3 regions of the Pseudoalteromonas sp. NGC95 genome follow, and region 1 is predicted to be linked to each of the others. Evidence: predicted binding sites of a transcription regulator. Region 1 holds the regulator's gene; each other region holds the start of a gene.
What was found. Region 1 encodes sigma-54, which starts transcription at its own class of promoters, with help from an activator protein. Its sites were predicted from a motif close to GTTGGCACGNNNNTNGNNT; they were not measured.
Positions count from the first base shown of each region.

Region 2: fliS (flagellar export chaperone FliS) is a predicted target of sigma-54. The motif match lies at 4,236-4,254, and genes of this name have one in related genera.
Region 3: I6E70_RS06995 (flagellar basal body rod protein FlgF) is a predicted target of sigma-54. The motif match lies at 3,670-3,688, and genes of this name have one in related genera.

Region 1 covers NZ_JADYWR010000001.1:201,771-212,635, reverse strand. Annotated here, with positions in the region: gene I6E70_RS01005 (YgiQ family radical SAM protein) at 1-1,877, shown strand, start outside; gene I6E70_RS01000 (protein disulfide oxidoreductase) at 2,069-2,620, opposite strand; gene mgtE (magnesium transporter) at 2,677-4,035, opposite strand; gene I6E70_RS00990 (HPr family phosphocarrier protein) at 4,166-4,438, opposite strand; gene rapZ (RNase adapter RapZ) at 4,481-5,326, opposite strand; gene ptsN (PTS IIA-like nitrogen regulatory protein PtsN) at 5,345-5,797, opposite strand; gene hpf (ribosome hibernation promoting factor) at 5,802-6,089, opposite strand; gene I6E70_RS00970 (RNA polymerase factor sigma-54) at 6,116-7,615, opposite strand; gene lptB (LPS export ABC transporter ATP-binding protein) at 7,685-8,410, opposite strand; gene lptA (lipopolysaccharide transport periplasmic protein LptA) at 8,407-8,952, opposite strand; gene lptC (LPS export ABC transporter periplasmic protein LptC) at 8,942-9,496, opposite strand; gene kdsC (3-deoxy-manno-octulosonate-8-phosphatase KdsC) at 9,493-10,044, opposite strand; gene I6E70_RS00945 (KpsF/GutQ family sugar-phosphate isomerase) at 10,045-10,865, opposite strand, start outside.
Region 2 covers NZ_JADYWR010000005.1:211,322-222,186, reverse strand. Annotated here, with positions in the region: gene I6E70_RS06955 (flagellin) at 19-1,194, shown strand; gene I6E70_RS06950 (flagellar protein FlaG) at 1,351-1,776, shown strand; gene fliD (flagellar filament capping protein FliD) at 1,838-3,271, shown strand; gene I6E70_RS06940 (hypothetical protein) at 3,417-3,728, opposite strand; gene fliS (flagellar export chaperone FliS) at 3,737-4,138, opposite strand; gene I6E70_RS06930 (sigma-54 dependent transcriptional regulator) at 4,572-6,008, shown strand; gene I6E70_RS06925 (DNA-3-methyladenine glycosylase I) at 6,355-6,948, opposite strand; gene I6E70_RS06920 (sensor histidine kinase) at 7,081-8,193, shown strand; gene I6E70_RS06915 (sigma-54-dependent transcriptional regulator) at 8,190-9,656, shown strand; gene fliE (flagellar hook-basal body complex protein FliE) at 9,813-10,145, shown strand; gene fliF (flagellar basal-body MS-ring/collar protein FliF) at 10,166-10,865, shown strand, end outside.
Region 3 covers NZ_JADYWR010000005.1:228,204-239,068, forward strand. Annotated here, with positions in the region: gene flgJ (flagellar assembly peptidoglycan hydrolase FlgJ) at 1-101, opposite strand, end outside; gene I6E70_RS06980 (flagellar basal body P-ring protein FlgI) at 274-1,368, opposite strand; gene flgH (flagellar basal body L-ring protein FlgH) at 1,380-2,063, opposite strand; gene flgG (flagellar basal-body rod protein FlgG) at 2,080-2,868, opposite strand; gene I6E70_RS06995 (flagellar basal body rod protein FlgF) at 2,890-3,633, opposite strand; gene flgE (flagellar hook protein FlgE) at 3,791-5,134, opposite strand; gene I6E70_RS07005 (flagellar hook assembly protein FlgD) at 5,193-5,873, opposite strand; gene flgC (flagellar basal body rod protein FlgC) at 5,887-6,318, opposite strand; gene flgB (flagellar basal body rod protein FlgB) at 6,324-6,731, opposite strand; gene I6E70_RS07020 (CheR family methyltransferase) at 6,877-7,707, opposite strand; gene I6E70_RS07025 (chemotaxis protein CheV) at 7,728-8,660, opposite strand; gene flgA (flagellar basal body P-ring formation chaperone FlgA) at 8,801-9,508, shown strand; gene flgM (flagellar biosynthesis anti-sigma factor FlgM) at 9,585-9,905, shown strand; gene flgN (flagellar protein FlgN) at 9,898-10,329, shown strand; partial or broken gene I6E70_RS07045 (Ig-like domain-containing protein) at 10,477-10,865, opposite strand, start outside.

The DNA.
Region 1 (10,865 bases):
CAGCTGGCAACATGGATTCAATGATCAATCGCTATACAGCTGAAAAGCGTATGCGCCACGATGATGCTTACACGCCAGATAACGTAGGTGGTAAACGTCCAGATCGCGCCGTAATGATTTACTCGCAAAAATGCCGTGAAGCATACAAAGGTATCCCAATTGTTATTGGCGGTATTGAAGCGAGTCTTCGTCGTATAGCTCATTACGACTATTGGCAAGAAAAAGTACGTCGTAGTATTTTGTTTGATGCAAAAGCTGATATTTTAATTTACGGTAACGCAGAGCGTCCGTTAGTTGAAGTTGCACACCGTATTGCCGCAGGCGAAACAATGGATACTATTCAAGATATTCGCGGCACGGCTGTTATCAGAAAAGAACCTTTACCAGGTTGGCGTGGAAGTGACTCCACCGCTATAGATAAAATTGGTAAAATTGATCCAATTCCAAATCCATACGGCGCTGATGATGTTGGCTGTAGTAAATCTGAATTTAAACAAGCGGGTATAGACTTAAAGGCAGAAGCTGCAAAACCAATTATGGTTCAGCCTGCGCGACCTAAGCCATGGGAAAAAACTTACGTTAAGTTACCTGCTTATGAGCAAGTAAGTGTTAACAAACCTTTATACGCCCACGCTTCGCGTATTCTACATCAAGAAACAAATCCTGGTTGTGCAAGAGCACTGTTTCAGCGACACGGCGATCGTTCTATTTGGGTAAACCCGCCAGCATACCCATTAGAAACACATGAGATGGATGCTGTGTTTGGTTTACCGTATCAGCGTATTCCTCACCCAAGTTACGGCGACTCTAAAATTCCTGCTTACGACATGATAAAAACGTCAGTTAATATTATGCGCGGCTGTTTTGGAGGTTGTTCGTTTTGCTCAATTACGGAGCATGAAGGGCGTATTATTCAAAGCCGTTCGCAAGAATCAATTATTGAAGAAATTGAACAGATTAGAGATAAGGTACCCGGTTTTACTGGTGTTATCTCTGACTTAGGTGGCCCAACGGCAAATATGTATAAACTGCGTTGTACTAGCAAAAAGGCAGAAAGTACCTGTAGACGTTTATCATGTGTGTATCCTGAAATTTGTAAGCATATGGATACAGATCATACGCCAACAATAGACTTATACAAAAAAGCACGTGAAGTTAAGGGTATCAAAAAGGTATTGATTGCTTCCGGTGTTCGTTACGACTTAGCTGTACGCGACCCGCGTTACGTTAAAGAATTAGTAACGCATCATGTAGGTGGCTACTTAAAAATAGCGCCAGAGCATACAGAAGATGGTCCATTATCAAAAATGATGAAACCAGGTATGGGGGCGTACGATCAATTTAAAGAATTATTTGATAAGTACTCTAAAGAAGCCGGTAAAAAGCAGTATTTAATTCCTTACTTTATATCAGCTCACCCAGGGACAAAAGATGAAGACATGGTAAACATGGCTTTATGGCTTAAATCGAATGACTTTAAGCTTGATCAGGTACAAAATTTTTACCCATCACCGATGGCTAATGCGACGACTATTTACCACACAGAAATGAACTCTTTACGTAATATAAAAAACAATACAGAAGTTGTTCCAGTACCTAAAGGTGCTCGCCAACGTAGATTACATAAAGCTATTTTACGCTACCATGATGCAGCAGGTTGGCCGATGATACGTGAAGCACTGCGTAAAATGGGTAAAGCTAATTTAATTGGTAAAGGGCCTAACTGTTTAGTGCCTGAAGAAGGGCGTGATGAAAAAGCAGGTAAAGGTGGCAGTAAAGGCGGACGTCCGGCACTAACGCGACATACCGGTTTTAGCCAATTTAAAAAGGCAAACACTAAACCAAAAGTAGGCGGTAATCGTCAAAGTACACGTTAGTGATTCAATCTATTAATAACTAGTAGATTAGTTTAATTACGCCAAGAGTTTTTAAGCCCTTTTCATGCGTAAATTAAGTAAACCTTGCTCTTTATTATCTATATTATTGTAGGTGATAAAGAGCGAGCTTTTAGAAACCCCTCTTGAGATAGCACGTATTTAGTGCCTATATACTTGCAGTTAGTTTTTTCTTAAAACGTTGATGATAACCACAAACGTAATTTAAGTGACCACAACGGCTGAATGCCTGTTAGCCCTTGCGTCATTTTATTATCTTTTAAGATTATATAAGATGGCGTGACTTGCCCTTGCCAATCGGCAAATATCTCACCGTGTTGATCGTTGACAGTGGTAAAACTGTAGCCATGATCATTTAGATACTCATGTAGTTTTTGATCCGAACCTGATTTTACTGCGATGCTCACTACAGGGTAGTTATTCTCGTTTGCGAGTTCGTTTATGGCAGGGGAGGTAATACTACAAATAGGGCACCAAGTTCCCCAAAAATAGACAAGTGTTGGTTTATCTTGGCTCATTGCTGACAAATCAATGTTTTGCCCTTTATAATCTATTAATTGTAATTGAGGATTTGCTGGCATAACAGGTTGTCGCCACCAATTTACAGCGTTATAAATTACGAAAAATATGAAACCATATATCAACACACTTTTTAATATTGATAAGCCTTTTTGTTTTGGCGTTTTTTTAGGTGTGTCTTTTTTATTTTTGGTATCCGTTGTCATAGTTGCAGCTTTACTCTAAGTGTTTTTTACTTTAGTTATTTGCAAAAGTTTCTAATTTAAACCAGCAACCAGGTAGCAGTACCTAAAAAGGCGAATATACCCACAATGTCTGTAATTGTAGTTAAAACTACACTACCTGCAAGAGCGGGATCTATATTCATCTTTTTAAGAATAATAGGGATACTCGCACCAGCAACACCTGCCACCACTAAGTTCATAAACATAGCGAAGGCGAGTACGCCACCAAGCATAAAGTCCCACTGCCATAGGGCAATAACACCTGCTATTAACAACGACCACAAAACACCGTTTAACGCGCCAATAGCAAGCTCTTTCATCATCAAGAAACGTTGGTTAGTTTGATTAATATGACCTACCGCAATACCACGGATAACAAGCGTTAATGATTGGCTACCTGCAACACCGCCCATAGAAGGGACAATACCGTTTAGTACAGCTAAAATAGGGAGCACATCTAAAGTGCCTTCAAAAAAGCTAGCTACAAAAGCAGCTGCAAGTGCAGTTAGTAAGTTGACACCTAACCAGACTGAGCGTTTTTTAGAGCTTTTTAGTACTGGCGCAAAGGTATCTTCTTCATCATCAAGACCGGCTAAGCCCAATAAACTATGCTCAGCATCTTCTCGGATTACGTCAACGATGTCATCGATAGTGACACGACCAAGGAGCTGATCGTTATCATCAACTACGGGGGCCGATATCCAATTATGACGTTCAAATAATTGCGCGACTTCACTTTCATCCATTGAGATTGGAATGGATTCACAATCTTCATCCATTAAATCGCGAACAATCTTTTCTGGCGGGTTAGTTAATAATGTACTCAGCGATAAAGCGCCTATAAAGCAGTTATGCTTATCAACAACGTACAAGTCATCGGTACCTTCTGGTAACTCGCCACGTAGCCTAATATACCTAAGTACAACATCAAGCGTAACATCAGGGCGAATGGTCACCGTATCGGTGTTCATTAGCGCGCCAGCAGAACGCTCTTGATACGAAAGTGCTTGTGTTGCACGTTCACGGTCTTGAATGTCCATCGCGCTAACAACGTCTTTATAGACGGTGTCTGGCAGACTACGTAATACTTCACCTAAGTCATCGTGGCCCATATCTTCTGTTGCGGCTGCAATGTGCTTAGGTTCCATTTGGGCAATAATGCCTAAACGAACATCTTCTGAGAGTTCTTCAAGAACATCGCCTTGCACATCAGGATCAACCAACTGCCAAAGGAGTCGGCGAATTTTATGCGGTGATGATTCTAATAATAATGCGGTATCACAAGGAGCTGTTTTTGCGAGCATGCGCCTAACTTGAACAAATTGACCACTATTGAGTGACTTAGTCACCTGTTTTAGTTGCTGTAGTGGGTAATCTTGTTCAAAAGCTTCAGGCATTGGCGTCCTTTATAAATTTTTATATTACTTTATGGGGAGAGGTGAGTTAACTGGCGTCACTAACCGTATTTATTTTATATATCTGTTTTAGTTGGGGCATTAGTAATGCGAGCATTATTTTTATAACTGTTTATTCTTGTTCATTAAAACGTTGTGCTATTAATTCTCCAACAGCATGTAAAGCTTGCTCAGAATCGGGGCCTTTACATACAACTTTTACTTCTTTGCCTTGGCTACTTTCAAGTAACATTAGTGCAAGTACGCTATCGCCTGCAGCTTCTTTGTCATCTTGAAATAATGTAATTGTCGCATCAAACTGCACTGCCAATTGGGCAAGCACGGTGGCTGCTCTGGCGTGCAATCCTAATTTGTTTTTTATTAAAAAAGTGTCTTCACAATGCATAACTTACTCTACCTAAGCTGAACAGGTGATTATTCAGCTATATTATTTTTCTTGTTCGCGATGGCGAATTTTCACATTGGGATGTGTCATTGCAAAACTTTCACCAATAGTTTGCGCTAAATATACAGAGCGATGTTGTCCGCCTGTACACCCAATAGCAATGGTTAAATAACTGCGGTTATTTCGCTCTAAGTGCGGTAACCATGTTTGTACAAATGTTTGAATTTGCCATGTGAATTTTTGCACTATGCTGTGATTGGCCAAATAATCTTTAACGGGTTGATCTAACCCATTTAAAGGTTTTAATTCAGGTTCCCAATGTGGATTTGGTAAAAAGCGTGCATCAAATACATAATCAGCTTCTTTTGGTATGCCGTGTTTAAAACCAAACGATTCAAACGTGACAATTAGTTGTTTATCTTTTTTACCTAAAATCTTTTCACGAATAGATTCAGCGAGTTGATGAACACTCAAATCAGTCGTGTCTATCATAAAGTCGGCGCGGGTGATTAATACATCAAGTAATTCTTTTTCTTTTTTGATGGCTAAATCAAGAGGCAACGAGTCAATTGATAGTGGGTGTAATCTACGAGTTTCAGAAAAACGTTTGATCAATGTTTGATCGTCGCTATCTAAATAAAATAACGTAGGTTTTGCAAAGCCAGGCAAGTATTCAAGAATATCGTTAAATTCATCTTGTTGTTTAGGGATGTTCCGCACATCAATGCTAACAGCAATTTTATCGTAGCTATCAGACACACTGCGAACTAATGAAGGAAGCAAGTTAACTGGAATATTATCTACGCAATAATAACCTAAATCTTCTACAACGCGTAAAGCAACCGACTTTCCAGAACCAGAACGGCCGCTTATGATAATTAACTCCATTTAACACCCTTTATAAAACTATGATTGATTGACAATAACTTGGTAAAGCTCAGCATCTGATTTTGCACTGCGTAACTGTTTACAAAAATCTTTGTTGTTTAGTTTATCAGCAATGGTTGCTAGAGTCTTTAAGTGCTGCTGGTTATCGCCATCTGGTACGATGAGTGCGACGAAAATATCAACAGGGCGATTATCGATTGCATCAAAATTTATTGGAGTTTCGCTAACGAGCACTAAAGCCAAAGGCTCTTCTGCACCGCTCATTCTTCCATGAGGAATGGCAATGCCACGCCCTATACCTGTACTACCCAATTTTTCTCTGCTCATTAAAGCATTAAGAATATCTTGTTGCGGTAAATACGGAAGTTTGTCGTGAGCAAGTTCGCTAATGAACTCTAAAATTCTTTTTTTGCTATTAAAAAGGACCGCAGCTTTGCTGCAGTCCTGGCATATAAGTGAGCTTAATTTCATCATATTAGTGTCGAGCAAGCTTCTCTTTGTGTTTAATTACTTGTCGATCGAGCTTGTCGATCAACGAGTCAATGGCGGCATACATATCTTGATGTTCTGTAGAGGCAAATAGCTCAGCACCGCTTACGTGTATGGTGGCTTCTGCTTTTTGATTTAATTTTTCTACATCGAGAATGACATGAACATTATTAATATGATCAGAGTGTCTTTCTAGCTTCGCAAATTTGGTATTAATATAGTCTCTTAGTGAATCGGTTAATTCTACGTGACGACCAGTTAAGTTTAGTTGCATAAGCATTACCCTCTTTTTTTTGCGTCTTAAATCAAACTTTTACGCTGATTTGACGGTGGAATAGCCAGAGATTCGCGGTATTTTGCGATTGTACGTCTCGCTACTTTAATTCCTTGCTCAGCCAATATATCCGCTATTTTGCTATCACTCAATGGTTTTGCTGAGTTTTCTGCTGCGATTAATTTTCGGATAAGCGCACGGATTGCTGTAGATGAACATTCACCCCCGTTTTCGGTGCTTACATGGCTTGAGAAAAAGTATTTAAGCTCAAATATACCACGGGGTGTGTGCATATACTTTTGGGTTGTTACGCGCGAAATTGTTGATTCGTGCATTTCTACCATTTCAGCAACATCATTTAAAACCATTGGTTTCATGGCTTCAGGACCGTGTTCAAAAAAGCCTTGTTGTTGCTTAACAATACAATTTGTTACTTTTAATAGCGTGTCGTTTCTACTTTCTAAGCTTTTAATAAACCATTTAGCTTCTTGTAAATGCGAGCGAATAAACTGGCTGTCACCACTGGATTTTACAGTGCGAGACATTGCCGCGTATTGGCTATTAACACGAATTTTAGGCATGCTATCTGGGTTTAACTCAACAACCCAGCGGCCTTTAATTTTTTTAACTGACACATCAGGAATAACATACTCAGATTCTTCTCTTACAATAGTATCTGCAGGTTTAGGGCTAAGAGTATGTATTAATGTCATTACTTCTTTAAGCTCTTCTTCTTTGAGCTTAGTTTTCTTCATTAATGTACGATAGTCACGAGCAGCTAATAAATCAATATGCTCGGTTAAAATCATTTTTGTTTCATTAATGTAAGGTGTTTCTTTATCAAACTGGTTAAGCTGAATACACAAACACTCTTGTAAACTACGTGCAGCAATACCAACAGGATCAAACAGTTGGATGCGTTTTAATACAGCTTCAATTTCATCAAGTTCGACTTCGTTATCATCTTCGTTTTCTTGATTAAAGCTTTCTAAAATCTCTTCGCAGCTTAGTGTTAAAATACCTGAATCATCGACGGCTTCTACAATAGCAATAGCAATAGCTTCGTCTGTAGGGCTAAATGGCGTTAGTTGTAACTGCCACATTAAATACTCATGGAGCGTTTCAGTAGAGGCGCCTTGGTATATTGATTCGTCTTCAGGCATCGGACCCGATGATGCTGCTGGGGCGGCACTCATGTACTCATCCCAACTAACATCCATAGCCATGTCGTCACTTAGCGTGTCTTTTGCAAGTGCTTCACCACTATCTTGTTCGTATTCGCTTGGAGCATCATCGGCAGATGCGCTAACAGTTATGTCATCTGTATCTGCTTTTTGCTCGTTTTTACCTGCAGCGTCTTCTGAATAGTCTGCTTCTTCAACCTCTAATAGCGGGTTGCTGTCGAGAGCTTCTTGTATTTCTTGCTGGAGATCCAATGTACTGAGTTGCAACAAACGAATAGCTTGTTGCAGCTGTGGAGTCATTGTAAGTTGCTGGCCCATGCGCAGCTGTAGTGATTGCCTCATGTATCTCTAACAATCCTTTTATGTTGTTATAATTAATACTAGCAGATGCTTAAAGACATGGCGTAAATGTTACAGCCTAAATTGCTCGCCTAAGTAAACATCGCGTACTGTTTTATCATTTAATACGTGTTCTGGAGTACCTGATGCAATCAGCTCCCCATGAGAAACAATGTAGGCTTTTTCACAAACATCAAGGGTTTCTCTTACGTTATGATCGGTAATTAATACACCAATCCCACGATTTTTAAGATGTTCTATTATTTTCTTTATGTCTAATACCGAAATAGGGTCAACACCTGCAAATGGTTCATCCAGTAATATAAATTTAGGATCTGCTGCCAGCGCACGTGCTATTTCAACACGACGACGTTCGCCTCCTGACAATGCCATACCTTGGCTATCACGAATGTGTTGTATGCTAAATTCATCTAATAATTTATCGAGAGTGTCTTCTCTAGCTTGTTTATTTAACTCTTTGCGCGTTTCTAAAATGGCCATTAAGTTTTGATAAACAGTCAGCTTTCTGAATATTGAAGACTCTTGCGGTAAGTAGCCAATGCCTAATCTAGCACGACTATGCATAGGTAAAAGAGTAATATCGTTATCGTCTATCGATATTTTACCTTTGTCGCTAGGTACAAGTCCTACTATCATATAAAACGTGGTAGTTTTACCTGCGCCGTTAGGGCCAAGTAAGCCAACAATACTGCCAGCTTTGACTTCAAGGCCGACGTTTTTTACAACTTCACGGCCTTTATAGCTCTTTGCTAATAGCTCTGCTTTTAATGTGCTCATGGTTGACCTTTGTCGCTTTTTTTACTTTTTTTAGTCTCGATTGGCACTAAAATTGTGTGAACGCGGTCAGTTGAGTTTTCATCTTTTTCGGCACTGATTAGCTGCTGCTCTATATCGTAGGTAATGCTTTTAGCATTTATTTTTTGTCCCGCTTGCGATACTTGTGCATTACCAACAAGCGTTAAAAAACGCTTAGATACATCATAACGTACTTCGTCAGCACTGGCGCTCATAGTCGTGCCATCTGATTGCTTTTCTTCAAAGTGCGCAGGGCTACCTGTAGCAATTAATAATTGTTTATTATCGCCAAGTTCATCGCGTTTATGTACTTCTAAGCGGTCGGCTGTGATACGGCGGTTACCGTGAATAATTTCAACGTTTTTCTCAAAAATCCCGACATTAGCTTTTAATTGACCTTCTTGCTTATCGGCGCTTATTGAAATTTGATTTGCAGCCGGTTGCGTGTTTTGCTCTGCAGCACTACTATTAAACGCTAGTATAAGTGTAGGAATAATAAGTGATTTTAATATTTTATTGGTCATAATATATGGTTCGCGTATGGTTAATTAGTTTTATCACTTCGGTTTTTAAGTCGGCTTCTAGGCCTTTACCAGTGATTTTTAAATTGGGCCCAGTAATGATAACGGGTTGCTCCGAACGCATTGTTAATAGCTTTATATCTACTTGAATATTATCAGCATTGATTTTGTCTATCATGGCGTTATCGGTTAAGTTTTTGGCAACCACATTGCCTTCTAAAATTAATTGTTTGTCTTCATATAATGTTGCTTCGTCTGCATTTATTTGCCACGTTTGCTTTTCGTTATATAAAGTAAAAATAGGTTTTTCAAAAAACGTAAAACCTAATTGTTGATATAGCTCCATTTTAGCCGCAGTGACTTTGTGGCTAATTTTACCTTGTTCGTCATAGGCTGTTTGTTTGAGTTCTATGGCTATGTAATCAGGCTTGGCAATAACTTCAGGCTCAGTCTGAGGTACAATATTTGTTTGTGTAAAATAAGGGTACCAAAGCCAAACCATACAGCTAATGAATAAAACGCTTAATATTATGCGCGCTGCATTCATGAACTAGTGCCTTGTGTAGTCAATGCTTTACCATTTTCAAGCATAAGTAAGTCGGTGAGCTCTCTTACTGCACCAAAGCCGCCAGGCATTTGCGTTACATAGTGTGATAAACGTTTAATAAGTGGATGGGCATCATTTACTGCAACAGCAAAGCCGACTAATTCCATAACGGGCATGTCAGGACCATCATCACCGATATAAGCAATTTGTTCATCGCTAAGGTTGAGTTTGTCTTTTAATTCTTGATAGGCAATGAGCTTATTTTCTTGGCCTTGATAAATATGCTGTACGGTTAAGCTGCTCATACGTTGTTGCACTATTTGTGAATGACGACCAGTAATTACAGCCACTTCAAAGCCACTGTTTATAAGCGCTTTAATGCCAAAACCATCTTTTGTATTAAATGCTTTTAGCTCTTCACCTTGATTACCAAGATAAATACGGCCATCAGAAAATACACCATCAATATCGCATATAAGTAGCTTTACTTTTTTAGCGCGTGCTTTTGCATCATCGCTCAGCGGTTGATAGAGTTCTTCAAATTGCATTTATAACACTCCTGCTTTTAATAGGTCTTGCATGTTTAATGCGCCAATAGGTTGGTTTTTATCATTGACGACGATTAAGCCATTTATACGTTTGTGTTCCATAATATTAAGCGCTTCAGCAGCCAAAATATCTTGTGTAGCCGTAGTACATGACTTAGTCATAACAACATCTATTTGTGTTGTATGAATATCAATTCTTTGCTCTAAAATACGACGCAAATCGCCATCGGTAAATAATCCCACGAGCTGCTGATTTTCATCAACAATGGCTGTCATACCTAGCCCTTTAGCAGACATTTCAATAAGGGCGTCTTTAACTGTTTGTGAAACGCTAATAATAGGTGTATTTGCGCCGCTGTGCATAACATCTTTTAAAGTAAGTAATAAGCGCTTGCCTAAACTACCACCTGGGTGAGATAGCGCGAAGTCATCAGCTGTAAACCCGCGAGCTTCTAATAATGCAACTGCCATGGCATCGCCCATCGCAAGCGTTGCAGTGGTACTTGATGTAGGAGCTAGACCCAATGAACAGGCTTCTTTTTCTACTTTAATACACACATGTACATTAGCAAGGGTCGCCATGGTTGATTGCGTATTGCCAGTCATCGATATCATTTTGGCACCAAGTCGTTTTAAAACCGGAATGATATTTAAAACTTCGCTGGTCTCCCCTGAATTAGAAATAAGCATAACCACGTCATTTTTAGTGATCATACCTAAATCACCATGACTTGCTTCACCAGGGTGAACAAAAAATGCTGGACTGCCAGTGCTTGCAAGGGTTGCCGCTATTTTATTGCCAATATGACCTGACTTACCCA
Region 2 (10,865 bases), on a different contig from region 1:
GTAATCAGGAGTTTTATTATGATTTCAGTAAATACAAATGTATCTTCACTAAACGCTCAACGTAACTTGTCTCAATCAGGTTCTGACCTTGCAACATCAATGGAACGCCTATCATCGGGTATGCGTATCAACAGTGCAAAAGATGATGCCGCTGGCATGCAAATTTCAAACCGCTTGACATCGCAAATAAATGGTTTAGGTGTAGCACAGCGTAATGCCAACGATGGTATTTCAATGGCGCAAACAGCTGAAGGTGCTATGAGTGAATCGACTAATATTTTACAACGCATGCGTGAGCTTGCTTTGCAATCTGCAAATGGCTCAAACTCCGCTGACGATAGAGAATCGTTACAAAAAGAAGTTGTTGCTCTGCAATTCGAGTTAACTCGAATTGCAGAAACTACTTCCTTCGGTGGGCAGCAGTTGCTTGATGGTAATTTCGGTACAAAGTCTTTTCAAGTTGGCTCTAATGCTAATGAAACAATTGAGATGGAACTTACCAGTATGAAAGCCTCTGATTTAGGTGTTGTGAGTGGTAGAAGTGTTACTGCTCTTGCTGGTTTTGATGCTGCTAATATAGGTACTGCAGCCGAAACTATAACGTTTGAAGTAACTGATGCAGATGGAACAAAGTCAGTTAGTTTTGATGTAGGTGCTGGTGCGGGTACCGATGATATGATTGATGCCATAAATGAAAATGTAGGTTCTTTAGGGGTTCGTGCACAATCAGATGGCTCAGGTTCAATTACATTTACTACAACAAATGAGGTATCAGGCTTTACTGCAGGCAGCTCTGTTCCTGCTGATGGAGGTACTTTTTCTACAACTGCCGGTGCTGCAACAGTGGGTGGGTTAGACTCAGCTTCAGGTGGTACCGCTGTAGGCTCAATTGATATCAGTGGAACTGATGGAGCAGGTGCGCAGGCAGCGCTTGAATCTATTGATGCTGCGCTGAAACAGGTAGATGAGCAACGTGCTGATTTAGGTGCATTACAAAACCGTTTTGGTCATACGATTAGTAACCTTGCGAATATTCAAGAAAATGTATCTGCGTCACGTAGCCGTATTCAAGATACTGACTTTGCAACAGAAACTGCAGAAATGACTAAAAACCAAATTTTACAACAAGCAGGTACGTCAATTTTGTCGCAAGCGAACCAGTTACCACAAGCAGCACTTAGCTTATTAGGTTAATAAGCTAAAGCAATAGCTTATTGGTTAGCTAGCTAGTACATAAAGTCAGTATTAGTTTTACAAAAAAAGGAGGTGGCTTTAGCTACCTCCTTTTGTGGTTTAAGAATATAAACTAAGCTATTGTTGGTTTAATTAAATGAAAAATAGGAATCTGTTATGAATACAATTACTTCAAACGCAGAGGTTACAATATCACCGACTCCTACTGCTGGTGATAATAAGCAAGTAGGGCAAGCTGCTCACTCTTTAACTGAGCGATCGGTTGATGATGTAAAGCAGGTGGATGCACAAAATCAACAAAAGTTACAGCAAAATCAATACAACAATAATAACCAAGATGAAAAAGCTCAGCCGTTAGAGCGCGAACAGCTAGAACAAATGGCGCAACAATTGCAGGACTTTATGGGCGAAATGAACCGAAGTTTGCAATTTAAAGTTGATGAAGATTCAGGTCGCGATGTCATTAAAGTGCTAGATAAAAACAGCGGTGAAGTTATTAAGCAATATCCATCTGAGGAAGTATTGAGCTTAGTTTCTAAATTGTCAGAGTCGGCAGGTATTTTAATTGATCAAACAGTTTAGTCGGTAGTTTGAATTACTAATACTAAGTTAGTTTATTTTTGAGTATTTAAAGAGGTAAGGTATGTCTATTACATTTAATGGGTTAGGTTCTGGGTTAGCAGTGTCAGATATCGTCGATGCACTAGTTAATGCTGAACAAGCACCCGCTGAAGCTCGCTTAAATACTACAGAAAGTAAGTTAACTACGGATATTTCAGCTGTTGGCGCACTCAAGTCTGCGCTCGAAAAAGTACAAACATCAATGGAAGCACTAGGTGATAGTGATAACTATCAAAAGCGAACAGCATCTGGCAATGATGATTTTATATCAATTAGTTCAGATAAAGACGCTCAGCCTGGTAGCTACAACGTAAAAGTAGACGCATTAGCACAAGCTCACAAATTATCTTCCCCTGCATTTGCAGCTGACGAGTCAATTGGAGCTGGCGTAATTACAATCGGTTCTGGTGCAAATAGTTTTTCTACGGTTTTATCGGCTACAAACACTTTAGAAGATTTACGAGACCAAATTAATAACGGTCCTTTTACTGGCAGTGATAGTAATGATTCTGTAGTTGCAACTATAATAACCAGTGATACCGGTCAGCATTTAGTGCTTACCAGTAAAGAAACGGGCGAAGACAACGCAATTACAATTACCGTACAAGACGATGACGGTAATAATACTGATACAGGTGGCCTATCTAGGTTAGCTTATGATGTATCAGACGCAAACCCAGCTAATCATACAACTAACCTAACGCAAGTTAATGCTGCACAAAATGCACAAATAACGATTGATGGCACGTTAACTGTATCAAGCAATACCAATGAATTTACTAATGTGATTGATGGCGTGGATATTACCGCTAAAAAGTTGCATGCCACTGACGACGACTTAAGTGATATATCGGTTACCGAAAACAACAATAATATTAAAACAGGCTTAAATAGTTTTATTGAAAGCTATAACGAACTGTTAGAGCTTAGTAATAACTTAGGTGCATCGAGTGCGGATGGCGCAGGCGTTATGGCGGGGGATTCACTACTTCGTGGTGTTATGTCAAAGTTACGTAGTGAAATCACCGAGTCAGTTGACTTAGGTGATGGTAACTCATTATCGCTTTCGCAGTTAGGAATAGAAACAGACCGCTATGGTGTTTTAACCCTAAATACAGAAACACTGGATGAGCAAATAGACGCTAACGTAAATCTAGTGCAACAGTTTTTTGTAGGCGATGACGATGATGGCTTTGCACAGTCGTTTGATGACCTAATGAGCTTTTATACAGATTCTGACGGCATCATACAAAACCGAATAGATAGTAAAACAAATCAACTAGATGATTTAGATGATGATCGCTTGGACCTTGCCAGTAAAATGGAGTCGCTATCGTCTCGCTTATATGCTCAATATAATGCGATGGATTTATTAGTGGCGAGCCTCAATAACACCAGTAGTTATGTTCAAGCTCAATTAGAGAATATGCCAGGCGTAGTTAGGCAATCAAATTAATAGCTGAGTTAAAGGTATTATAGATTTAATAAAAAACCGCTAAGTTTAAATTTAGCGGTTTTTTGTGTGTATTATTCTTTGATTCAAATAGTAAGCTATAGTCATGTATTTAGTTAGCATAAAGGTAGTTTATTAGGTCTGTTTACTAGGTGTTTTTATAAGCTTTTATCGCCTTTCCTGACTTTTTATGTTTAATAATAGCTTTAGATGACTCGTTTTTTGCACTATTCGCTTTTACTAAAATAGTATTAATACGAAGCTGAATTAATTCTAATTGCTCTGCGCTTGGACCTTCGCTACTTTCGCACCATTGCTTTAGTTTAGCATTTAAAGTGTCTAAAAAAAGCTTAGCTTCGTCTGCGTTATTTTCATTTACTAATACTTCAATATTTTTGAGCAACGTTTGTATGAGCTCAGAGTAGTTCGTTAGTGGCTCTGAAGATGTTGGCGATTCCATAATTTAAATTAAACTGCAGGGTTTCGTTGATCTAGCGGAATGTTATCCCAGCCTTCTTTAATTTCTTTAACAATACTTGATACTTCAATAATTGCTTCAATATCGTTGTTTATGTTCGCTTGCGTTAAACGGCGTTGGCAGTAATCGTAAAGTGCCAATAAATTGTTAGAAATACTAGGGTCTTGTTCTACTTCTAAATTAAGTGCGTCTTGCAGTGCACCAAATAATAAAACACAGGCTGAAATGTTTTCACCCTTCTTTTGTATTTCTTTGCGCTCAATAAACCCTTTTGTTGCTGCTAAGCGACCGATAATATTACTGAATATAAGGTTTATTTGTTCGTAAGGAGCCATTTCGGCAATACTACTAGCACGAACTTGACCGTATTTTTTTACTGAGACATGAGCCATGGGAAAATCCTAAAATTTAAAACGATAAAATTATGTGAAAGCTATTATAAAAACTTATATAAAAAATCAATAAAGCTTTTATACTTTTATAAAAACAAAGCAATATTAATGCCAAGCATTTTCACTTATTTATGTATCGGCATTTGTAACTTCAACTTAAATTTATAATTGAGTTTATTTACTAACAATAGCATTTTTATAGCCGAGTAAATTAATTTTTAGGGCTAAGTTATAGTTAGGTAATAGTTAAGTAATGACTGAGTTAAAACTATAACCCATACTTAATAATTAACTATTAAGTATGATTGACTTAACTAGCCCGTCTGTTTTTTGGCGTTTATGTCAAAAAACTGCCGCTATCGCTTGCATCCATGCTGAACTGGCTTACAATTTAACTAATTATACAAATTAGTGAAAGTACGGCTCGCTAAATATGATCTTGATTTTAGATAATAATAACAACCGCGCAATAGGATTAAATGCTTCACTTAGCTTTATTGGTGAAGCTTCTGAGCTATTAAGCGAAGAAAGCTTTGAGCAAGAGTGCAAAAAATATCAGCAACAAGAATGCATGATTATTTTAGGAGCGTTGCAATCACTTGACCACGAAAGCTTAATTAAACGCTATCCAACTCTACCGTTTTTATTAATTGGCGAAACGCTAAAACCACTATTAAGTATCGCTAATGTGGTGGGGCTTATTTGCGAGCCATTTAATCACGAAGTGACAACTCAGTTACTTCATGATTGCCAGCAGTATCAACGTATGCTGCCTAATGAACATAAGCATACTAAACCACATAAAACCTTTGACGGGCTAGTTGGTGAAACAGAGGCCGTAAAAGATGTTCGCTTTTTAATTGAACAAGTGGCAAAAACCGACGCTAATGTTTTAATTTTAGGTGAATCAGGTACTGGTAAAGAAGTGGTTGCCCGTAATGTACACCTGCTTTCAAAGCGTATTAATGGACCGTTTGTACCGGTTAACTGTGGTGCTATTCCGGCTGAACTGCTCGAAAGTGAACTATTTGGCCACGAAAAAGGCGCGTTTACTGGTGCTATATCGGCTCGTAAAGGGCGGTTTGAACTAGCTCAAGGTGGGACGCTATTTTTAGATGAAATAGGCGATATGCCACTGCAAATGCAAGTTAAGTTGCTGCGAGTATTGCAAGAGCGCAGCTACGAACGTGTTGGTGGTACAAAGGCTATTCAGGCTGATGTACGCGTTATTGCAGCCACACATCGTAATCTTGAAACAATGATTGAAGAGGGGAGTTTTAGGGAAGATTTATATTACCGCTTAAATGTATTTCCTATCGAAAACCCATCGCTGAGTGAACGTGCTGATGATATTCCGCTGCTTTTAAAAGAGTTAATGCGCCGTGTTAACGACCAGACTGGTTCTACCGCTAAGTTTACAGAGCGCGCAGTTGAGAGCTTAAAAGAACATGCCTGGCCTGGTAATATTCGTGAGCTTGCTAACTTAGTGGAACGTATGGTTATTATGTTTCCTGAAAAAGTGGTTGATATTCCTGATTTACCTAACAAATATCGTTACATTGAAGTTGAAGCCTACGAGCCAGAATACCCTGAAGAGTTAATGGAAAAAGACGCCTTTAACGACATATTTAGCACAGGCTTTAGCGATTACGAAAGTGAGCCAGACGCTGAGTTTAGCCAAACGGGTAGTGGGCTATTGCCAGATGATGGTATTGAACTTAAAGATTATTTAGCAGAGCTTGAAATTAGCTTAATTACCCAAGCCTTAGAGCGCTATGATTACGTTGTAGCTCGCGCTGCAGAAATATTGGGTGTTCGCAGAACCACACTCGTTGAGAAAATGAAAAAGTATAATCTCTCAAGAGATTAAGGTTTAAAAGCAGCTGTCAGTGTTTAGTTATAAATTGGCCAAACACAGTAGATAAATAACCCCTCGTTTTGTAGGTGCGGTTTTATACCGCACTTTACTTCAAAAATATTAGCAAGAGCGCGAAGTAAATTCGCACCTACACGGTTTTTACTTTTGTTGTAGACGCTAGACTTGCTCGCGTGAAAAGCGTAGCTTTTAATCATTTAAATAAAACGCTATTTCACAAAGAGAAAAAACGAGGCTAAATGAGAAGCCATTGTCAACTTACGCGTTACAGGCTCCTTCTCTAAAGCGCAGCGTCTCTTAACCTCTTTGTGAACAAATCACTTTTATGGTTATAAATCACTTACCCACTTAAAGCCTTAATAATTTCTTCTTTTCTAAAACAATCATTACTGTGATCGTTAACCATACCGCAGGCCTGCATATGAGCGTAAACCGTTGTAGGGCCTAAAAACTTAAAACCCCGTTTTTTTAAATCTTTCGCAAATGCGGTTGATGCCTCTGTAATTGCTGGGTAGTCCTCAACGTTATTTAAATTACTTATAATCGGCTTATTACCCACAAACTGCCATTGGTAGTTACTAAAACTTCCAAATTCTTCTTGTATTTCTATAAAGCGCTTTGCGTTGTTAACAGTTGCCGAAATTTTTAAGCGATTGCGCACAATCCCTTCATTAAGCATTAGTCTCTCAACGTCATCTTGTGTGAATTGTGCCACTTTCTTTACATCAAAATTAGCAAATGCTTTTTTGTAACCGCTGCGTTTTTTTAAAATTGTGTACCAGCTTAAGCCGGCTTGCGCGGATTCAAGAGTGATAAATTCAAACAGCTTTGTATCATCGTAAAGGGGGACGCCCCATTCTTCATCATGGTAAATAACGTAGTCGGGTTTAGTGGTGTCGAGCCACGGGCAACGGCACTTTATTTGCTCACTCATTATTATTCCTTTTTGTGTGCGTCATTTTTATGTCGCTCAAATTATTGATGTAACTTAATGATAAGTATGTAAATAAATTTTGGTATAAATCGTGCATTTAGACATGTATCTACATCAATTCGAGATTTGATTATGGCTCTTGCTAGCGTGCTAAAACCACAGTTTTTTTCTGCAAATCAGTATAACCCATGTTTACTTCAAGAGGAGTACATTGGTGAATTAAGCGATCTGCGCAAGCAAGCAAGTTGGCTTTCGCATTTGGTTGATACCATGCCAGCAGGCGTGGTTGTACTTGATGGCAAAGGGTTGATTGCAAAAGCGAATCAAATAGCGATTGATATGCTTGGCGAGCCACTTGAAGGCGAACGCTGGTTTAATGTTATTCAGCGCTCTTTTAGGCCACATCAAGATGATGGTCACGAAGTGTCTTTAAAAGACGGGCGCCTAATAAAGCTTGATATTACTGCTTTAGCACCAGAGCCTGGGCAACTTATTTTAATGACGGATTTAACCGAAACTCGCCGTTTACAAAAACGTGTTGCACATATGCAGCGATTAAGCGCGCTGGGTAAAATGGTTGCGTCACTGGCGCATCAAGTCCGTACACCGCTCTCAGCCGCTATGCTGTACGCTGCTAATTTAGGATCAAAGCGCTTACCCGAAGCATCTCGCGATAACTTTCAAACAAAGTTAATGTCGCGTTTAAAAGATTTAGAAACTCAAGTAAACGACATGCTGTTATTTGCCAAAAGTGGCGATCAGCAAGTTGTTGAGCAAGTTTCAATGCAGCAGCTTTTAACAGAAGTTAAAGCGGGCGCTGATGCGATGGTTGCACTTAATGAAAGTGAACTGGATGTAAGCTTACCAGAGCCAGATATACAAATAGTCGGTAATAAAACGGCATTGGCCAGTGCTATTCAAAATCTTGTGCACAATAGTATTCAAGTTATTGGCGGCGGCGCAAAAGTAAAAATAAGTGCACAAAGAGATTTAAAAGATTTAGATATGGTTCGTATTAGTGTGAGCGACAATGGCCCAGGTGTTGATTTAAGCCAAAGCGATAAAATTTTTGAACCATTTTTTACTACCAAAAGTCAGGGCACAGGTTTAGGGCTTGCTGTAGTGAGTTCGGTGGCTAGTGCGCACCAAGGCCGTGTTGATGTGACTAATAATACGCAGGGTGGTGCCTGCTTTAGCTTGTTACTGCCTATTAAGGCAACATCTAAACTAGAGGGGGCATTATGAGTAACACTATTTTAGTTGTTGAAGATGACGCAGGGCTTCGTGAAGCCTTAATAGATACCCTTGAAATGTCGGGTATTGAATGTGTTGCAGCTAACAGTGCTGAGCAAGCAATGATATTGCTTAAAAAAGATCAATTTTCGCTTGTTGTAAGCGACGTGCAAATGGGCGCAATGAGTGGCCTTGATTTACTACGCAGTATTAAATTAAACCACCCTGATTTACCTGTATTGATGATGACGGCGTATGCCACAATTGACGATGCGGTAGAAGCCATGCGTCTAGGTGCAATTGACTACATGGCTAAACCATTTGCACCTGAAGTGCTGTTAAATATGGTGAGCCGTTATTTGCCTGAAAAAGCAAAAGAAACCGACGGACCTATCGTTGCCGACCCAACTAGTATTCAATTATTGGAGCTTGCGAGTAAAGTAGCACGCTCTGATGCAAGTGTGATGGTACTTGGCCCAAGTGGTTCGGGTAAGGAAGTACTTGCTCGTTATATTCATGATAAGTCGAGCCGATGTAATGAGCCATTTGTGGCGATTAACTGCGCGGCGATTCCCGAAAATATGCTCGAAGCCACGTTATTTGGTTACGAAAAAGGAGCTTTTACGGGCGCGATTCAAGCATGTCCGGGTAAGTTTGAGCAAGCACAGGGCGGCACTATTTTACTTGATGAAATTACTGAGATGGACTTAGGGCTACAAGCTAAGCTGTTACGCGTACTGCAAGAGCGTGAAGTTGAGCGTTTAGGGGGTCGTAAAACAATTCAGCTCGATGTACGTATTTTGGCAACCAGTAATCGTGATTTAAAAGAAGCCGTGTCTGAAAATCAGTTTAGAGAGGATTTATATTACAGGCTTAATGTTTTTCCACTAATGTGGCGTCCATTGTGCCAACGCCCTGGCGATATTATTGTATTGGCTAAGCATTTAATTGAGCGCCATATAAGTAAAAGCAAAGAGCCTATGGCGTATTTAGATAAAGCTGCCGAGCAAAAGTTACTGGCTCACGCGTGGCCTGGTAATGTGCGCGAGCTTGATAACGTTATACAGCGTGCACTTATACTGCGAAGTGGCGATACAATAAACGAGCATGCTATTTTTATCGAAAACTTAGTATCTAATAACTTTGTTATGGAGCCATCATTGGCACCAGCGCAAACAGTATCGCCAACAGAATTAGCTCACGCAGATAAAGGCGTTGATAAAAGCACGCTAAGCTCTGCATATTATGATGAAAAATCGCATGCCGAGGATGAGCCCAAACAAGGTTTACTTGCGGCGGATACCGGTAGCTATAAAGATGAGCTTAAAGACAAAGAGCATCGCATTATTTTAGAAACCCTTGCACGTTGCCAAGGCAAGCGTAAAGACGTTGCCGAAACGTTGGGAATAAGCCCACGAACTTTACGTTATAAACTAGCGCAAATGCGCGATTTAGGTATTTCACTTCCTGCATAACCTCCTATAAACCCTAAGTTTGCGCTACGAACTTAGGGTTGTCAAAACTCTGACTAACACAAATTAAAGTTAACCTATTGTATTTTAATGATTAATTATTTGGCATGCTTTGTGCTTTATTACTTGTAAGAGTTCACTGCGTGTCAGAGATAAATTATGAAAATTCAAAACAGTGCTGTATTTCAAGAAATGCAATCAATGGCTTTAGAAGCCGGCCGTAATAATCAAATAAATAAATTGCCGACTCAAGTTCAACCTACTTCTACTTCCCAGTTTGGCGACATGCTAAGTGATGCACTAAATTCAGTGCATGGATTACAACAAGATGCCGCTCAAAAAGTAACAGCAGTTGAGATGGGGGATCGAAGTGTATCGCTTGCTGAAGCGATGATTGCTTCTCAAAAATCGTCAGTTGCTTTTGAGGCTACAGTACAGGTTCGTAATAAACTTGTTGAAGCTTATAAAGAAATCATGAACATGCCTGTTTAATTAGGTAGTGGAGAATTATTGTGGCGCAATCTAACCAATCTACAGACCTAGCACTTGCTGGTGGCGGTATTGACCAAAGTGGTGGTGATGATCAACAAGAACAAAAGTCAGGCTACTTAAGTGCTTTAAATGGTGTTGATGTATTGCGCCAAGTAACATTGGTTATAGCATTGGCTATTTGTTTAGCTATCGCGATTTTCATTATTATTTGGGCTCGTCAGCCAGATATGCGCCCGTTAGGCAAAATGCAAACTGAAGAGCTGATTCAAACGCTCGACTTTTTAGATGCGCAACAAATTGAATATCAACTAGATGGCAATGTTGTATCGGTTGATGAAAGCGAATACCAAAACATTAAATTGTTAATGACCCGCGAAGGGTTAGAGCAAGGCCCTGCATCTGGCTCTGATATAATTATGCAAGATATGGGCTTTGGTGTAAGCCAACGCTTAGAGCGCGAACGCCTAAAACATGGCCGCGAGCAACAACTTGCCCGCACCATTGAAGAGCTTAATAATATTACTCGTGCTAAAGTATTGTTAGCCATTCCTAAAGAAAACGTATTTGCCCGCAGAGAGAAAAAACCATCAGCTACAGTTGTATTAACGCTTAAGCGTGGTCGCTCACTTGACCGTGAAGAAGTAGATTCTGTTGTTGATATGATTGCTTCTGCAGTACAGGGTTTAGAGCCTATGCGAGTTACTGTTACCGATCAAAATG
Region 3 (10,865 bases), on a different contig from region 1:
GCATCAGTTGATGCATCGCCACTGGTTAAGGCTTCTTTACGAAGTGAATCTAAGTTGCCTAAATCAAAAAAGTTTTGTTTATCGAGGTGATTAGTTTCCATCGGCTTTTTGACACAAAATGAATAATGCAGTTAAAAATGCAAAAATTGAGCCACTACCGATAAAACGAGGAAGATAAAAATAATAAACTTAAGTTGCTGTAAATAAAAAGCCCTATATCTTGTTTCAAAAATATAGAGCTTAAGTAATACGTTATTTATTGACTTGAGTTATTTATATAACAACTAACTGCCCGTTAATTGCGCCGGCTTCTTTTAGTGCTTCTAAAATAGCCATTAAGTCACCAGGCGCTGCGCCTACTTCGTTAATTGCGCGAACTAAATCGTCAAGGCTTACACCTGGATTAAATACAAAGGCGCGCGAGTCGTCTTGGTTTACATCAATAATACTTTGCTGAGTAACAACGGTGTCACCGTTTGCTAGCGGGTTTGGTTGCGACACATTTTGTTGCTCTGCAATTGTTACTGTTAAGCCACCATGAGTTATAGCCGCAGGCTGAAGTTTAACGTTTTTGCCAATGACAATTGTACCGGTACGCGAGTTAACTATAATTTTAGCGGCCATATCAGCTGGCTTAAATTCTAAGTTTTCGAGTGTCGATAAGTACGATACACGCTGGGATGCATCGCGTGGTGCAATAACACGGATAGAAACAGAATCAATTGCTTGTGCGCTATTTGGGCCAACTAGGTCATTAATTGTTTTTTCTAGGCGTTTTGCCGTTGTAAAGTCTGGGCGGTTTAGGTTGAAGGTAATGTAATCGCCTTGCATAAATGGGCTTTCTACAGTGCGTTCAACTGTTGCGCCATTTGGTATACGACCAACTGTAGGGGTGTTAATTACAACCTTACTACCATCAAGGCCTTGTGCCCCTAAGCCACCGACAATTAAGCTACCTTGTGCAATTGCATACACGTTACCGTCTACACCCTTTAAAAAAGTTTGTAGTAAAGTGCCACCACGTAAACTGCCTGCACTACCAATGGAAGAAACCGTAATATCTATTGTTTGCCCGGGCTTTCTAAATGCAGGTAATTCTGCATGCACAGCAACAGCGGCAACATTTTTAATTTTAGGACTTTGAGTTGAAGGTAGCGTAATACCAAAGCTGTTCAACATGCCTCTAAAACTTTGTTGTGTGTATGAGTTTTGCTCGCCAGTGCCCGGTAAACCAACCACTAAGCCATAACCAACTAATTGGTTAGAGCGTACGCCTTCAACCATAGACACATCTTTTATGCGCTCAGCACTGGCAGTAAACTGCCAACCTAATAACACAACTAAACATAAAGCTTTAAGGCTATTCATGTTGTTACCCTCTAAAATGGAAACAGCGAACTGCTAAAGAAACGTGTAAGCCAACCAGGACTTTGCGCTTCTTGCGTTTGCCCTTTACCTGAGTATTGAATACGTGCATTAGCAATACGGTTTGATTCAACCGTATTATCGGCGCTTACGTCTTGAGGGCGTACTAGCCCTTCTAGACGAATAAACTCTTCGCCGGTATTAAGCGTTAGCCATTTTTCGCCGCGTATAACTAAATTACCGTTAGGTAAAACACGCATTACATTTACCGAAATATCGCCTACTAAGCTGTTTGACTGGTTTGATTTTGAATCACCCGTAAACGACGAATCACTACCAATACCAAACTGAATGCTATCGCCACCTATATTTACTGGTAGACCACCTAATCCAATCACTGGGTCTAAGCTTGCGTCAGTTTCTTTGTCTGTTTCTGTTTTAGCGGCCTTTGTTGCTTGAGTAGACTCTTGCAGTTTAACCGTAATTATATCGCCAGTACGTAGCGCTTTTTTATCAGAATATAAGTCGTTTGATGTATGAGTATTAAACAATGAACCTGTAGCTACCAGCGGCTCTAAAATAGGCTCGGGGTACATAGGTGCGTAGTAAGGGTCGTCCTGCACTACCTCACTATTTTGCGTAGACATACAGCCACTTAAAAATAATGTGCCCGCTGCAAATAAAATAATATTACGCATAATTCCCCCTACTCTATTAAAGCTGTTGATTGATATAACTCATCATTTCGTCAACGGCCGAAATTACTTTTGAGTTCATTTCGTAAATACGCTGAGTTTCGATTAGATTTACGAGCTCTTCAGTTACATTTACGTTTGATGTTTCGAGCGAGCCTTGAATAATGCTACCTAACCCTTCAACACCAGGATTACCTTGTACCGGCGCACCACTTACAGCGGTTTCGGTATAAAGATTTTGACCGATTGGCTCAAGACCCGACGGATTAATAAAATCACTAATAGTAAGCTGACCAATGACCACGTTATCGGCTTGGCCTGCAACACGCACAGATACTTCACCGTCTTGCGAAACCGTAATTGATTGCGCGTCATCAGGTACATTCATTTCTGGCTGAATAACGTAACCTGCGCCCGATGTTACAATGCGTCCATCGCCATCGGTAGTAAACTGACCATTGCGCGAGTAAGCAATATTGCCATCTGGTTGCAGTACTTCAAAAAAACCTTCACCAGAAATCATCCAATCTAGTGAGTTTTCGGTGGTTAGCATGTTGCCTTGCGTAAACTCTTTTTGGTTAGCTACAACTTTAGCTCCCGCACCTAACATTAAGCCCGATGGCATTTCGGTATCTTGCGATGAACGACCACCTGGTTGATTAATATTTTGATAAAGTAAATCTTCAAATATAGCGCGGCTTTTTTTGTAACCTACGGTACTCGCATTCGCTAAATTATTTGAGATAACCGATATATCGGTTTGTTGAGCGTCTAGCCCAGTTTTACTGATCCACAATGCTGGATTCATAATCGTGTCCTCATTTTAAAGTTAAACTATGCGTAATAACTGATCTTGACGCTCGTCAATTTCTTCAGCTGTTTTCATTAATTTCACTTGTAATTCAAATTGGCGCTGGTGGCTTATCATGTCGACCATTTCGTGAACAGGGTTCACATTCGACATTTCAAGCGAACCACTTAAAACTTTTACATTGGCAGAGGTATCTACTGTTACATTTGCTTTTGGTCTAAATAAACCATCGTTACCTTTTTCGAGCTGTGAGCTATTTGCTTCTACCACTCTAAGCGTGTCTATTTCTTCTAAAAAGTTAGCGGGAGCGCCTTGTGGTCGAACTTGAATAGCGCCATCTTGGCTAAACCCTATTTTTTCGACTGGGACGGGTAAAATAACAGGTCCCCCTTCGCCAATAACTTGACGACCATGGCTGGTTACGAGCATGCCTTGAGCAGTAACGTTTAACGTACCCACTTTTGTGTAAGCTTCATTACCGGAGGCATCTTGCACAGCAAGCCATGCGTTATCGCTCATCGCGATATCTAAGTCTCGCCCGGTTTGAACAATGCCACCCGATACCATGTTAGAACCCGGACGCTCTTGCATTGAAAATACTCGTGTAGGCAAACCTTCGCCAAACGCTTGCATAGAACGCGCCTGCGCAAAGTCAGCTTTAAAACCCGTTGTATTTGCATTTGCCAAATTATTGGCTTTTAAAGCAAGCCCTTGTAGGCTTTGCTTAGCGCCAGAGGCCGCAATGTAGACCATTTTGTCCATAGTATCGACTCACATAAAAAATCTCTGAACTTACAAATGCAAAATAGATGCCAGATTAAATTTGACGCAACATTGAGAGGTATTTAGAAGGGCTTGCAAAGAGGACTTATAAAAAAGGCTGCAAAAATGCAGCCTAATATATTTAATAGGGTTTAGCTTATCGAATCTGCAAAATACTTTGCTGAATAGTTGAGTTAACTTCAAGCGCACGTGAGTTTGCTTGGTAATTACGCTGTGCAGTAATTAAGTCTACAAGCTCGTTTGTAAGGTTAGTATTTGATTGCTCAAGTGCTGATGAGTTTATCGATCCTAAAGTACCTGATCCTGGCTCACCTGCAATGGGATCACCCGATGTTAAACTTTTTTTCCAAGCAGTATCACCTACTTGCTGTAAGCCTTGTGAGTTAGAAAAGCGTACCATAGCAACTTGACCTAAAAAAGTTGAGTCACCATTACTGTAAGACGCAACTACCTTACCATCAGTACCAATGTCAATCCCGGCTAAACGGCCAACGGTAGCGCCATCTTGCTCAAGTGCTTTTACTTCAAAGTTACCTGCAAACTGGGTAGGTACTTTATTACTTGTTCCCGCTTCATCACGCCAACTGACTGACACTTTATCAGGAAAACTTGCACCATTAGTTAAAAGAGAAGTCAAACCTGTAGTCGCATCAGAAGCTAGGTCTATATCAGGGAACGTTATAGCTGGTAATTCAACATCAGGCAAACCTGCTGATGTAAATTCAAAAGTATCTATAGGGGTATGTGAACCTGCGACTGTTTCAACTCCATCTGTCCCAAAATTTTTCCCGTCTAAAGTTGCGTAAACGTCCCATTCGTTTGGTGTATTTTCTGGGTCTTGCTTTACAAAGAACAGCTGTAAAACATGTGGCTCACCTAATGAGTCATACACTGTAGTTGATGTAGAACTATTATAAGAAGCACTTGTATTTGAATCGAAAGTATCAACTGTGGGTTGAGTTTCTCGTGAATCTAAGTTAAATGATGAATACACTTTACTTGTTGCGCGAGGAGAACCAGACGAATCCGGTATTTGTAATGGTGATGAAGTACTCAAACTTACTGATGTAGTGGCACCTGTAGCTTCATCAACAGGGAAACCTTGTAAAAAATTACCTTTAGCATCTACTACAAAATTATCTTCATTTAATTTGAATGCACCTGCACGAGTATATGAAAAATCTTGAGAACCTAAGTCTTCACTCATCGCGAAATAACCTTCACCAGTGATCGCTAAATCAAGTGAGTTATTTGTAAATTGCAGTGAGCCTTGATGAAACTGCTGTGCAACCATAGCGGTTTGAACACCATCACCATTTTTAGTTTTACCAGAGCTAAATACTGACGATGCATACACATCAGCAAACTCAGCGCGCGACTCTTTAAAACCTGTTGTATTCACGTTTGCAATATTATTTGCAGTTACGTCTAAATCTTTTTGTGCGGCAGCTAGGCCGGTTAATGCAATATTGAAGCTCATAGTTCACCTCTAACCTGTTAATCTGTGGCCTGCTGGCAGGCAAGAAATATTAAATTTGTTACGCAATCTCTGCAATGTCGGTTAACCTAACCGCACCTTCTTTGGTGTTAACAATGATGCCGCTTGATCCGTTAATGTTTACACTTTCAATATTTTTGAAAGTTGCAATAGGCAAGCTAGAAAACTGACCATTGGTACTACCTTGTGCCGATAACGTGTATTCGCCTTCAGGCAAACGCTCACCGCTTTCATTATTACCATCCCAAACAAAGCGAACAGCGCCGGCAGCCTGGGAACCCATATCAATTGTTCTCACTAACTGTCCAGAAGCATCAGTTACACTAAGCGTTAAGCTTTCAACTGCACTTTCGGCAACGATAGACCCTTTAGCATCACCTGATTCATTTAAATCGACAGTATTTGACTCAAGTAAAGCCTGCTTACCTACAAGCGTTGAAGCTTGCAGGGCTGAGTTCGATGTCATCGAAGTAGCCAACGTATCAAAATTTGAATTCAAATCACTAATACCTTGAGCCATTGTGAAGCTCGTCATTTGTGCAATCATTTGATCGTTATCCGCAGGGTTGCTGGGATCTTGAAACGATAATTGCTGAGTTAACAAAGAGAAAAAATCTTCTTGTGTTAACGCATCACTCTCATTGTCGCTGGTCGCTACTTGCGATTCTTGCCAGCGCAGAGAATCTAAATAGGATGAAGATGTACTAATATCGTTACTCATAACCTACCCTCAGTTACCGCTGCCCTAGCAACAGTGTTTTACTTAGCATTTGCTTTGCTGCATCAGCAACTTGCACGTTTGTTTGGTAAGAACGAGAGGCAGAAATCATATTTGCCATCTCCTCTACAACATTAACGTTGGGTTTATAGATATAGCCATTTTCATCCGCACTTGGATGGTTTGGGTTATATTCAATTTGTAATGGAGCATCGCTTTCAACAATGCCCAAAACTTTAACACCAACTGCGGAGCCCTGCTGGTTACTTGCTGATGCTGAAGCTTTTGTTAGCTCAGCCGCAAATACAGGTTGGCGCGCTCGGTACGTTTTGTCTTGAGATGAACTAATGGTATTCGCATTAGAAATATTACTAGCTGTAGTATTTAAGCGAACGTTTTGCGCGCTCATACCCGAACCTGCAATATCGAAAACATTATATAAACTCATAATTTTTATCCTTGACTACCGAGAGCTTTGTTCAGGCCTTTAAATTTGCCGCTTAAAAATTGCAAGCTGGCCTGATACTCCATAGCATTCTGTGTATACAAGTTTCGTTCCACTTGTATATCAACCGAGTTACCATCACCTGTATCTGATTGATTTGGCAAACGAAATGATTCTGAACTGCCCATACTATGAGTACCTCCACCAATGTGTTTATCATTAGTTCTTACCATAGTATTGCCGCTTTGCTGGGTTGACCTTGCCGCTTTTAACGCAGAGGCAAAATCAATATCTTTTGCTTTATAGCCAGGCGTATCAGCATTAGCTATATTAGTTGCAATTAATTCAGCTCGCTGTGAACGGATCAACATGGCTTGCGGATGCACACCTAATGCTTTATCAAAACTGATAGCCATAACCTTCTCCAAAAAATTGACTTACCCATGAATAAAGCAAAAAATAAGCCATTAATATTAGGAAGTGTTATATTTTTATAAGACTATGTATCTAAATAGAAAAACGACGCTTGGTGCGTCGTTTTAGGGAAATGAATTAACTTAATTATTTCTTTTGGTAAATGATACCGGGGTTGCATCTAACCATATCATATTCAGTACTTAGGCCAGTTAGGGACTCTGACGCTCCTAAAAATAAGTACCCTTTTGGGTTTAATGCTTGTGCAAACTGATTAATAATTTTAGCTTTTATTTCAGGCGCAAAATAAATAAGTACATTACGGCAAAAAATAATATCAAACTTGCCCATTAACGCGTAAGAATCAAGCAAATTCAGGTGCCTAAAACTAACTTGTTTTTTTATTGTATCGTTTACTTGTGCCATACCATTGCCGCTGTCTTTAAAAAACTTTTTACGACGCTCTGCAGATAACCCTCTGGCAAGTGCAAGCGCGTCATATTCTGCATTTTTACACATATCAAGCATGGTATTAGATATGTCGGTACCAATAATTTGTGCACCCATACGAAGCACACCAGGTTGCTTAGTATTAAATTCAGCTACTGACATAGCTATTGAATAGGGTTCTTGTCCTGATGAGCTGGCAGCAGACCAAATTTTTAAAGGCCTTCTTAAGTCTTTAAACTCAGGAAAAAGCTTATTTTGGAGCAACTCAAACGGGTATTGATCTCTAAACCACAACGTTTCGTTTGTGGTCATTGCATCAACCACTGCGGCTCTTAATTGCCGCTCGTGAGGCCCGAGAGTTTTACTAACCAACTCAGATAAAGATCCCACATTAAATCGAGTCATTAACGGAGCAAGTCGGCTTTTAACTAAATACTGTTTGTTTTCACCTAAAACAATGCCGCATTGCTGCTCTAAAAACGAACGAAACTGGTCGTATTCACTTTGCTGCAAATCTTTATTATTCAAGTTAGTAGCACCTATTTTTGTTAATCACAATGAACCCACTTTTTAACCGCTGTTGCTAATTCGTCTGGGTTAAATTTAGCAATAAAGTCATCCGCCCCGACTTTTTCAATCATAGCCTGGTTAAAAACACCACTCAAAGAGGTATGCAAAATAACATGCAAAGGTGCAAGTTTGGGATCTGCTTTTATTTCAGCTGTTAAGGTATAGCCGTCCATTTCTGGCATTTCAACGTCTGAGATAAGTAACGCTACTCGCTCAGTAATATCGTTTTTACAATCAAGCTCTGCTATTTCTTTTAATCTTATAAGTGCTTCTTTACCATTTTTGGCAAGCTCTGTTTGCACGCCTAACGGCTCTAGGGCACGTTTAACTTGATTACGCGCAACAGCAGAGTCGTCTGCTATAAATACGATACGTTCGCCTAAATCTTTTTGAATATCGCCACTTTGTGCAACTTCAGCACTTACTTCTGTGTTCACTGGGCAAATTTCGTTGAGAATTTTTTCTACATCGAGAATTTCGACTAATTCATTTTCGATTTCGGTCACTGCTGTTAAGTATGAATAACGTCCGGCACCTGATGGCGGTGGCATTATTTTTTCCCAATTCATATTTACAATACGTTCAACTCCGCCCACTAAAAACCCTTGCACAGAGCGATTGTATTCAGCAATGATTATAAAGCTGTCTTTAATGTTGTCGATTGGGCGCCCACCTACAGCCATTGATAAATCAATTACTGAAATGGTTTGACCACGAATATGTGCAACACCACGAATATACGGATTAGATTTTGGCATGCTTGTTAGTGGAGGGCATTGCAGCACTTCTCTCACTTTAAATACATTAATACCAAAACGCTGACGCCCTCTGAGCTTAAATAAAAGTAATTCTAGGCGGTTCTGCCCAACCAACTGTGTGCGTTGGTTTACTGAGTCTAAAATGCCTGCCATTCAAATCTCCTAAAGAAAACAAATAATACGGAACGATAATTGCTTTCTATTTATAAAGCTACATAACATCGCGGGTGCGTCTACTTTTTGACGCAAAATATTTATACCCTGTTTGAAACCATAAGCATAGTCGAAACATTATGAGTTTGTTAAAAAAAATCAGAAGATACAGTGTTTTTTATTTTGTTACTAGCTTGTGCTTTGTATTCCCTTTGCAAGCTAAAGTGTTTAGTAAAGATTTATTACAAGACATGGCCGTTGCTTATATAGCTAAGCAGATTGGTACATTGCAAAATACTAATACTCAATTAAGTGCACTGCCTTTAGATAGTCGCATTCCTGATCGTGTCTGTAATACTGAGCTTGAATTATCAACATCCGATGAGCCACCATTTAACCGCCAAGTAACCTTACAAGCCAAGTGCAATGATGCGCAAACGTGGGCTCAATACGTTCATGTAAGAGTTGTTGAAATGGCTCCAGTTGTTGTTGCTACTGCTAATTTAACCCGCGGTGAAGTAATAACTAAATCGCATTTAAGTATTGAAATGAAACCAACTCACTTTGTACGAATACAGTACTTAGATGACCCCAAAATGCTAATAGGCAGCAGAAGTAAACGAAATATTAGAAGTGGTATGCCAGTATTACTAAACCAAATTTGTATGGTGTGTAAAGGTGACTCTGTTAATATTTACGCTAACCTTAGAGGCCTTAGAATTAAAACCACAGGTATTGCTTTAGAAGACGGTACTTTGGGCGAACAGATACAAATAAAAAACAAAAAATCAGGTAAAGTTTTAAATGCGCGAGTAGATGGTGTAGAGTCTGTTCAGGTGAATATTTAATTTAGATTTATACTAAAGTATCCTACGTATATGCCGATAACATGGCATAAGTTGGGTAATATACGGGTTTATTATTATGGTTAATCAAGTTAATGGCAGTAATCAACAAGCTAATGCGTTAACAAATGCAAAGCAACAACAAGTTGATTTAAAAAAAGATAACGCAAATACACAAGCGACGCAGACTCCTTCGCCTAAAGCAGCAAGTGACTCTGTAAGCTTGACGCCGCAAGCGCAGCAATTAAAAACGCTTCAAGATAAAGCACAGCAATCGTCTGGCTTTGATAGCGATAAAGTTGCTGAGCTTAAAAAAGCAATTACCGAAGGTAAATATCAAGTGGACAGTGAAAAGCTTGTTAAAAACTTAGCTGATTTTGAGTTTAACGTGTATGGCTGATCATAATAGTTTAATTAGCGTAAAACTAAACCAACAAGTAAGTTGTTTAGACTCTTTGCACGCGCTATTAAACGACGAGCTTACTGCTATTGCCTCACGACGTGGTGCTGGTTTAAAAGAAATTACCCAACAAAAAATGTCTTTTTTAACTAAGCTAAGCACTCTAGATAAAGAGCTAAGTAAGCTTATTGCCAGTAACGACTCACAAAACCCTGAAATATCTGAGCTAATAAGCCAAGTTAAAACTCAACTTGCGCAGTGCCAAAAACAAAATAATGTTAATGCTCATGCCGCTCGCCAAGCGCAACTAAGTGTTAAACAATTAAAAGAGATATTAATTGGCGCACCAACGTCAATGACCTACGACCAAGCCGGTAAATCTGTAAATACCGAGAGTAAACTGGTTCGTAATTTAAAAGCTTAAACCCAAAATTTTACATTAAAAAAGCCTTATTGATTTATCAATAAGGCTTTTTTAATGTCCTTTATTCTTAAATTTCGTTATAAATAATATCAATTTTCTTAATAATGTAAGCCCCCTTAATAAATAATTAAGAGGGCTCTATTAATATTAAATATCCGTTTGATTATTACTACTTTCAATTAAGTGTTTAATCATTTCCTCCGATTGATTTTGTACATCAACCGCAGGTGCTGCTGTATCAATGCTTCCCCCGCTTTGGGCTGGAGTATAAGCAATTGCAGAGCCTTCATCCTCAACCAGCGTATTTAGCGCTATAAGCTGCTCTGCATCTTCGCTAATGATTACGTCATTAATATTAAGCGGTTCTGCCGAACTCATTTGCACCGTTTGCTCAGGTGTTGATAGACCACTCAAGTTACCTAAATCAATCGTTTCAGTGCTTAATACGTTGTTGATTGAAACTTCATTAGGGGTTGTATCGCCTAAAGCCGACTCCTCACTAAATGATTCAGGGATTGTGTCGCCAGAGGCAGAGC